2 regions of the Promicromonospora xylanilytica genome follow, and region 1 is predicted to be linked to the other one. Evidence: riboswitches for the same ligand, from Rfam matches in the RefSeq annotation. Region 1 holds a riboswitch; the other holds the start of a gene.
The links. Region 1 has a riboswitch for cyclic di-AMP ahead of ACYVK7_RS01785 (C40 family peptidase). Riboswitches for the same ligand answer to the same signal wherever they lie in the genome.

Region 2: another riboswitch for cyclic di-AMP. It lies ahead of ACYVK7_RS06585 (C40 family peptidase); the one in region 1 lies ahead of ACYVK7_RS01785 (C40 family peptidase).

Annotation. Positions count from the first base shown of each region.
Region 1 covers NZ_BAAGRP010000001.1:412,293-416,813, forward strand. The annotation lists gene ACYVK7_RS01775 (S8 family serine peptidase) at 1-483, opposite strand, end outside; gene ACYVK7_RS01780 (hypothetical protein) at 630-1,523, opposite strand; cyclic di-AMP (ydaO/yuaA leader) riboswitch at 1,689-1,885, shown strand; gene ACYVK7_RS01785 (C40 family peptidase) at 1,887-2,633, shown strand; gene ACYVK7_RS01790 (TrkH family potassium uptake protein) at 2,811-4,178, shown strand; gene ACYVK7_RS01795 (hypothetical protein) at 4,185-4,521, opposite strand, start outside.
Region 2 covers NZ_BAAGRP010000004.1:354,802-359,322, reverse strand. The annotation lists gene ACYVK7_RS06590 (NAD(P)-dependent oxidoreductase) at 1-887, opposite strand, end outside; gene ACYVK7_RS06585 (C40 family peptidase) at 991-1,911, opposite strand; cyclic di-AMP (ydaO/yuaA leader) riboswitch at 1,913-2,064, opposite strand; gene ACYVK7_RS06580 (phytoene desaturase family protein) at 2,210-3,784, shown strand; gene cydC (thiol reductant ABC exporter subunit CydC) at 3,836-4,521, opposite strand, start outside.

The DNA.
Region 1 (4,521 bases):
CGCCCAGCGGATGCCGTCGGCGATGTCCTGCGACGAGCCGGTGCCCGCCTCCAGAACCTTGACCGGAAGCACCTTCGCTCCCGGTGCCACGCCAGCGACACCGATGCCGTTGTCCGCCGCCGCGGCCACGATGCCCGCGACGTGCGTGCCGTGCTCGTCCCCGTCGTTCCTGCCGTCCGGGCCACGGAAGTCCCCCTCGCCGCACGGGCGGACGTCCGCGCAGCCGGCGAACGTGGCGCCGGGCAGGAGCTGGCCCGCCAGGTCGGGCTGGTCGAAGTCGACGCCCGTGTCGACCACCGCCACCACCGCACCTTCGCCGGTGCCCGCCGACCAGGCGGCCTCGGCGTTGATCTGGTCCAGGCCCCACTGCTTGTCCCGGAGGGGATCGCTGGTCGCTGCCTGCGCGCCCGGCGCCACCGCGACGAGCGCCGCCACGGCGAGCACCGCTGACGTGGCGACGCCGACGACTGACATCCTGCTCATATAAGCCCCCATTGTTCGCACAGGGGCGGTTTGCCCCCGAACCGGGCCAAACCTAGGGGTACCGGACAGCCGTAGAACAGAGCAGAAGCCCTGGAGCGGGTGAAATTTACACAATCGCAATCAGTAGTGGCTCGGACTGCCGGTTCTCAGGCCCAGGCCTCGGAGAGCTCGCCCTCGCCCGTCGCCTCACGGGAGAGTCGGAGGGCCGCGATCGCCGCGCCGAGCAGGAGCGCGACCACCCAGGCGCCGAGCTGGTGCCCGTCGGACACGACGGCCGCGGAGGCGAGCTCGTCGCCGATGATGCGCGCCGCTGACAGCGGGTCCTCGGTGAGGGCGGAGCCGGGCCAGAGGTTCTCCTGCACCGCCAGGAGGGCCGGGCCGGCGGCCTGCAGGATCCAGACGACGCCCGCGGCAGGGAGCCAACCCAGCAGCTCGATGGGCTTGCTGTCCACGGCGAGACCGAACGCGATCCCGAGCGCCACCGCGAAGAGCCACCACGTGCCGTGGGGGGACACCTCGTGGCCGGGGAGGAGCCCCCAGAGCCAGCCGTCGAGCAGCACCACGGGCAGAGCGAGCGCGACGCCGCGCAGGGGCGCGGGCCCCAGGGCCGTCAGGAGGCCGGCGCCCAGGCCGAAGGTTCCCGCGACGACGGTGATCACGAGCATCCCGAGGGGCGCGGCGTCACCGGGCACGCTGCCCTGCATCGCGAGCCACCAGGAGATGCCGCACGTGGCCGCCATGGACAGCAGCGTGCCGGTGACCGCAGCACCGGCACCCTTCCCGGCCGACGCCGGCATGCCCGCCGTGACACCGCCGAGCAGGCCCCCGATCAGCGCCATGATGACCAGTCCGACCAGCGGCTCGTCGGCGGTGAACGGGAGCGGCACAAAGCCCGCACCGCCCGCGGTCGACGCTTCCGAAATGCCTGTGACCTCGTATGACGCCTGAAGGAGCCAAGGCAGGAATCCGCAGATCCACCAGGCGACGGCACTGATGAGCGGCACCCACCAGGCGGAGATGCGGTTCGCGCTTTCGGCCATGCCGCCGAACGGTAGCGGATGTATGTGATGTCGGTCATAACCGCTGAAGACCGGAACGCCGTAAATCTGCGTCTTCGTGGGGTCAGACCGTAATGCGTAACCCGATCGTGACTTTTTCCGTGAAGGTGTGTACTTTGACTTCTGCTCCCCCGCAACGGTGGAGCCGTGAGCCGGACGCCGAATCCTGTCACCGGCTCATGACCAGACGTTCGAGACAGGAGCGGGGGACCCACTTCCCGGGCGACAGCGACATCGTCGTCCTCGGGGTGAAGCCGGACGGAACCCCCCAGTAGCCGTGCGGCCGGGTGTGTACTCCTACCCGAACCCGACAGCTGACCTCGCAGGCGGTACAGGAGACATTAGGTGACGAACTCCATTCGCGGCCGGCATCGTGACAGCCGGCCGGCCATGACACCGCTGACCATCCTCGCTCGTACCGCCACGGAGAACGCAGGCACCGTCGCCCGCCGTGGGGCCATCGCCGCAGCCGCTGGTGGCGTTCTGATCTCGACCATCGCGACGACGGCCCACGCGGCCCCCGCGATGAACCTCAAGACCGAGGTGAAGACCGCGAAGCTCAACTCGGTCGACCTCAACTCCCTCACCACCGTGGCCAAGCAGGCCGTCGTGAACGCCCCCACCGTGACCGTCCCCGCCGACGCGAAGATGCCGATCGAGATGGAAACACTGGGCGCGTCCTCGGCGGCCGACGGTGAGAAGGGCGGCGAGGAGGGCGAAGGCCCCGCCGTCGTCTCCGTCGACGCACCGGACCCGATCCCGGTCGGCCAGCAGGCCGTCAACGTCGCGTTCAACTACCTCGGCATCACCTACGTGCTGGGCGGCGCCTCGCCGGCCGAGGGCATGGACTGCTCGGGCCTGATCCAGTACACGTACGCGCAGCTCGGCGTCAGCCTTCCGCACTCGTCCGGCGCACTGCTCAGCTCCGGCTACCAGGTGACCTACCCGGAGCCGGGCGACATCGTCTGGACGCCCGGCCACGTGTCCCTCTACGCGGGCGACGGCATGATCATCGAGGCCTGGGCCGCCGGCATGCCGGTGCGCTACACCGAGATGTGGCAGAACAGCCCGACGTTCATCCGCGTCGTCTGAGCCGTCTGAGCCAGCAGTGCACCGCGAGGCGTCGCCTCCGCGCCGGGTTCCGCCCGACGCCGGAGGCGACGCCTTCCGCGTTCCCCCACGCCGATGACCGGCTAGCGTAACCGTCGGGCGCCAGTCGGCGCCGGTGGGCGAGTGCCACCAGGTCGAACGAAAGCCGACGGTAGCCGGATGCGGTTCAGCAGCCCCGCGGGTCGTGCGGGTGGGCGAGGTGCGGCGCTGCGCCGTCGGCCCGGCCAGCTCGTGATCGGCGGATTCGTCGGTGCCATCGCCGTGGGCACCCTGCTCCTGCTGCTGCCGGTCGCGGCGACCGGTGAGTCGGCCACGTTCATGGAGGCGCTGTTCACCGCCACGTCGGCCGTGTGCGTCACGGGGCTGGTCGTCACGGACACGCCGGTCTTCTGGTCCGGGTTCGGCGAGGCGGTGATCCTCGTGCTCATCCAGCTCGGTGGCCTCGGCGTGATGACCGTCGCCTCGCTGCTGGGCGTGCTGGTCTCGCGGCGCCTGGACCTGAGCTCTCGGCTGGTCGCCGCGGCGTCGACCCGCAGCGTGAGCCTCGGTGACGTGCGCCGGACGCTGGTGCGTGTCGTCATCATCGCGTTCGTCGTCGAGGCCGCCGTGGCGACGGTCCTGACGCTGCGCTTCGCGGTCGCCTACGACGAGCCCCTCGGCCGGGCGCTGTGGAACGGCGTGTTCCATGCCGTCTCCGGGTACAACAACGCGGGCTTCGCCCTGTTCTCACTGTCGCTCATGGACTTCGTGGCCGACCCGTGGATCGTCCTGCCGATCTGCCTCGCCACGATCGTGGGCGGGCTCGGCCTCCCCGTGGTCCTCGAGGTGCTGCGCGACCGGGTGCGCCCGTCGCGCTGGAGCGTCCACACGAAGATCACGCTGCTGATGACCGGGTTGCTGCTGGCGGGCGGCACCATGTTCTTCCTCGTGGCCGAGTGGGACAACCCCGCCACCATGGGCGGGCTCGACCCCGCCGGCAGGATCCTGGCGTCCTTCACGCAGTCCACGCAGGCCCGCACGGCCGGGTTCAACTCCGTGAGCACCGGCGAGATGCACACGGAGACCTGGCTCGGCACGATCATCCTCATGTTCATCGGCGCGGGTTCCGGTGGAACGGGCGGCGGCATCAAGGTGACGACGTTCGCGGTGCTCGCCGTGGTGATCTGGTCCGAGCTGCGCGGCGACCCGGACGCCACGGTCTTCGACCGTCGCATCTCTCCGGCCACCCAGCGCCAGGCCCTCACCCTCGCTCTGCTGGCGGTGGCCATCGTGGTTCTCCCCACCCTGTGGATAACGGCGCTCTCGCCGTTCACGGTGGACCAGATCCTGTTCGAGGTGACGTCCGCGTTCACCACCACCGGCCTGTCCACCGGGATCACCGCGCAGCTCGCCTGGTATCACCAGGTGGTGCTGGTGCTGCTCATGTTCATCGGGCGGCTCGGCCCGATCACCCTCGGCACCGCGCTGGCCCTGCGCGCCCGCACCCGGCTGTACCGGCTGCCGGAGAGCGCCCCGATCATCGGCTGACGGCTATCAGCCGGGCCAGCCGCAGCTGTCCCCGATGAAGTCGTACAGGGCGGCGCGCGCGGCGTCGGGCATCGGGAGGTAGAACACGTGCTGCGCGGTGCCGTCGACGCTCGCCTCCACAGGCAGGAACGTCCCGCGCTTGTCCTCCCCGACGGCGTGGGCGTCGCAGCGAGCCGGGACCACCGGAAGAGTGATCTCGCCGGAGTGCTGTCCCGCCAGGTCAATGCCGGCCCAGCCAGAGCTGTCGCCGCGGGCGGGGTTCGCCATGAGCGTGGTCTCGGTGATGCGGTCGATCGTGACCTCCGGCCCGCCGTCGACCGGCTCGACCCGGACGGTCACCAGC
Region 2 (4,521 bases), on a different contig from region 1:
CCCGCCACGTGCGGCGTGAGAATCAGGTTCGGGACGTCCCAGAGCGGGGATTCCGCGGGCAGCGGCTCGGTCTCCGTGACGTCCAGCGCCGCACCGGCCAGGCGCCCTGACCGCAGGGCGTCCGCGAGGGCCGCCTCGTCGACGGTCGCTCCCCGGCCGACGTTGACGAACCGCGCGGACGGCGGCAGCAGGCCGAGCAGGCGTTCGCCGAGGACGTGGTGGGTGGCGGGGGCGGCGGGCAGGAGCGAGATGAGCACGTCGGTCTCGGCCAGCAGCGCGTCCAGCCCGTCGGTGCCGACCACCGGGTAGCCGCCGCGTTCGCCCGCACGCGTGGCGACACCCGTGACCCGCGCGCCGAGCGCGGTCAGCAGCGGGGCCAGTCGCAGGGCGATCGACCCGAAGCCCCAGATGGTCACGCGTGCGCCGTCGAGCGTGTACTCGCGGCCGGTGACCGGGTCCGCCTGGGCGAAGGTGATCTCCTTGGCCCAGTGGTGCTCGCGCTGCGCGGCCAGAGCCGCGTCGATGCGCCGGACGGACGCGAGGACGAGCGTGAGGGCGTGCTCGGTGACGGTGTCGTCGTGCAGGGACTGGCCGGAGGAGATGACGACGTCGGGGCCGAACCCGGACCGCAGCGCGACGTCCGGGCCGGCCGAGAGGGTCTGCACCCAGCGCAGGCCGGTGAGCCGGCGGGCGGTGTCGGCGAGCACCTTGGGCGGGTTGGACCAGGTGACCAGCACCTCGGCGTCCGCGTGCTCCTCCGGGACCGGGTCGTTCATCGCGTACGTGGCGACGACGTCGGCGCCGCCGGGCGCGAAGGAGGCCCCGGCGTCGGGCAGGAGGGGCGGGAAGTCGATGTCGAAGGGTACGTCCGGTACGAGGATCTTCACGTCCGGGACGTTACCCGACCGGTCCACGACCACGGGGTGCGTCCCACCGGAGGTCCGGCGGCACACACCCCGTGGTCGATCCGGAGAGCGACGCGAGAAGTCGTCAGCCCGTCACGCGGATGAACACCGCGTTGTCCTGCCACATCTCGCCGTACTGCACGGGAGTGCCCTGCTGCTGGGCCTCCACGACCATGCCGTTGCCCGCGTAGAGGGCGACGTGGCCGGGCGTCCACACGATGTCGCCCGGCTGCGCCTCGGCGGCGGAGACCTGGTACCCGACGGTCGACATCGAGCTCGAGCTGTGCGGGAGGCTGATGCCGAGCTGGCCGTACACGTACTGGATGAGCCCGGAGCAGTCGAAGCCGCTGGGGGAGGCTCCGCCCCACACGTAGGGCACGCCCACGTACTCGAGGGCCAGGTTGACGGCCTGCTGGCCGAGGCCGGAGGTGTCCGCGACGGCGGTCTCGACGGCGGCCGCGGTCTCGGCTGCGGCGGCTTCCGCCTCCGCGGCTGCGGCGGCCTCGGCCTCCGCTGCGGCAGCTGCCTCGGCCTCAGCCTTCGCCCTGGCCTCGGCTTCCGCCTTGGCCTTTGCCTCGGCCTCTGCCTTCGCCTTGGCCTCGGCGATGCCGGCCTCGGTCTCGGCGTACGGGGTCACCGACACGCGTCCGCGCTCGGCCCAGAAGTCCGCGTCCTGCGTGACCTTGACCTTGGTGACCAGGTTCTCGGCGAAGCCGGCCCGCGTCGTGGAGTCGACCGTGTTGCTGACCGGGGTCGCCCCGGCGAGCGTGGTCTGGGTGTGCGTCTCGGCGGGCGCGGTGTGGGCGGTCTGGGTGAAGACCGACGCCAGCATGCCGGACGTGACGACCGCGATGGCGCCGGTACGGGCGGCATTCTCTGCGGCGGTCTGGGTCAGTGCGGTGAAGGGGGTGAGTGCGGGGCCGTCGGCGCGGTGCCTGCCCCGGCTGCTGGAACGGTTTGCCTGGTCGTCCGCCCAGTCGTGGGTGCGGTCGGTGAGTACGGTCACCAGTGATCTCCTCGGACGCCTACGAAGTGAGCTGTCGGGTTCGGATGGGGAGAGCGATCACCCGGCCTCACAAGGAGGCTTCACCCCAAGGACACTCGCGTGCCCGGCTTACCTGGTTCCCCCGCCCCTGTCACGTCGTAGCTGCTCAGATCCGGTGACAGGGCTCGGCGTCCGGACCAGGACCTCACCGTTGCTGGCGAGGTGACATGACCGTACCCGCCCCTCGCGCGATTGTCACGATTAGGTCACATACCAACTTGTGATGGAACCTCGCTGGTAATCAGTGCCCCATGCGACTATGACGGGCATGCCTGACTCCACGCGTTCCCGGTACGACGTCGTCGTCGTCGGCGCAGGTCACAACGGACTCACCGCGGCGGCCTACGCGGCACGTGGCGGCCGCTCCGTCCTGGTCCTCGAACGAGCGGACCATGTGGGCGGCGCCGCCGTCTCCGCCCGGCCCTTTACCGGAGTGGACGCGCGGCTCTCGCGATACTCCTACCTCGTGTCGCTGCTCCCGCGCCGGGTGGTCGAGGAGCTCGGCCTCCCTGTCACGCTGAGGCGCAGGCGCTGGTCCTCCTACACGCCGGTGGCCGAGGGCGGCCTGCTCGTCGACGGTCAGGACGACGCCGCCACGCGCGCCTCGTTCCGCCGCCTCACCGGCGCGGACGACGACTTCGAGGCCTGGGTGCGCTTCTACACCATGACCGCCGAGGTGGCCCGGCGTCTCGCCCCGACGCTCACCGAGCCGCTGCTCCCGCGCGCGGAGGTGCGGGACCGGGTGGTCGACGGCGTGGGGGAGGAGGCCTGGCGCGCCCTCTTCGAGGAGCCCCTCGGAGCGGCGCTGCGCGGCACGTTCGCGCACGACGTGGTGCGCGGCGTCGCGGCCACCGACGGCCTGATCGGCACGTTCGCCGACGTCGACGAGCCGTCCCTGCGGCAGAACCGCTGCTTCCTCTACCACGTCATCGGTAACGGGACCGGCGACTGGGACGTGCCGGTGGGCGGCATGGGCGCGGTCTCCGGCGCCCTGCGCGACGCCGCCGTGGCGGCCGGTGCCGAGATCGTCACCTCGGCGACCGTCACCGCCGTGGACCCCGGCGCGTCGGGCGCCGACGTCACCTGGACCGATGCCGACGGGCGGGTCCGCGGCGCGACCGCCGGGCACGTGCTCGCGGGATGCGCCCCGGCCGAGCTGGAGCGCCTGCTGGGCGGCGAGGCGCCGGAGCCCGGCCCCGAGGGCGCGCAGCTCAAGGTGAACATGTTGCTCACCCGGCTGCCCCGGCTGCGGGACGACGTCGACCCCGTCGCCGCGTTCAGCGGGACCCTGCACGTCAACGAGTCCCTGACCCAGCTCCAGACCGCGCACGCGCAGGCCGCCGCCGGACGCATCCCTGACCTGCCGCCGAGCGAGATCTACTGCCACACCCTGACCGACCGGAGCATCCTCGGGCCGTCGCTCGCGTCGACGCATGCCCAGACCATCACCCTGTTCGGGCTGCACATGCCGGCGCGCCTCTTCCGCGCGGACCCCGACGGCGCCCGCGACCGGGCGCTGCGGGCCACGCTCGCGTCCCTGAACTCCGTGCTGGCGGAGCCCGTCGAGGACGTGCTCGCCCTGGACGCCGACGGAGCACCCTGCCTGGAGGTGCGCACCCCCGTCGACCTGGAGGGCGACGTCGGGCTGCCGGGCGGCCACATCTTCCACCGCGACCTGAGCTGGCCCTTCGCGGAGGACGGTGCCGACGCGGGGCGCTGGGGCGTCGAGACCGAGCACCCGCGGGTCCTGCTCGCGGGTGCGGGCGCCCGCCGCGGCGGTGGCGTGAGCGGCATCCCGGGCCGAGCGGCGGCCATGTCGGTGCTGTCGAGTTGACCACAGCAGTTCCTGCCGCGGCGGGCGGCCAATGGGCAGGAACTGCTGTGCTCAACTGATCGGGGTCTCCTGGGTGGTGGACCAGGCGTAGGTCGGGTTGCTTGTCAGGAGGTCGGGGTGGGGGCCTCGGGATCCGACCCGGGCCGGGGCGGTCGAGGCGTCGTGAGTCAGCAGCAGCACCTCGTCCGCCACCGCCAGCGGGGTCAGCCGGTGGGTCGCCAGCAGCACCGCCCGGCCGGTCCCGCGCGCGTGCGCCGCGACGGCACGCACCAGGGCGTCCGCGGTCTCCCCGTCGAGGTGCTCGGCGGGCTCGTCCACGAGTAGGACCCGTGCAGGACTCAGCAGCGCGCGGGCGACCAGGAGTCGGCGGCGCTCGCCGCCCGACACAGCGGCCGCGTCCGTGCCGACGACCGTGTCCAGGCCCTCGGGGAGTGCGGCGAGCCAGGCTCCGAGCCCGACCGCGTCGAGCGCGGCCCGGGCCTCCGCGGCCGTGACGTCGCCCCGCGCGACCCGCAGGTTCTCCAGCACCGTGGTGTCGAACAGGTGCCCGTCCTCCCCGACGAACAGCGCGCTGCCGGGCCCGGCGGGCGGTGGCACAGGCGTGGGCGTTGTGGTCGGTAGAACGTCAGGTGATCGGTAACTCGGGCTGCCGATCATCTGACGTTCTGCCGACCACGCTCGGTGCGCCTGTCCTCGGTGCACCCGACCTCCCAGCGGCGGGATCAGGCCGGCCGCCG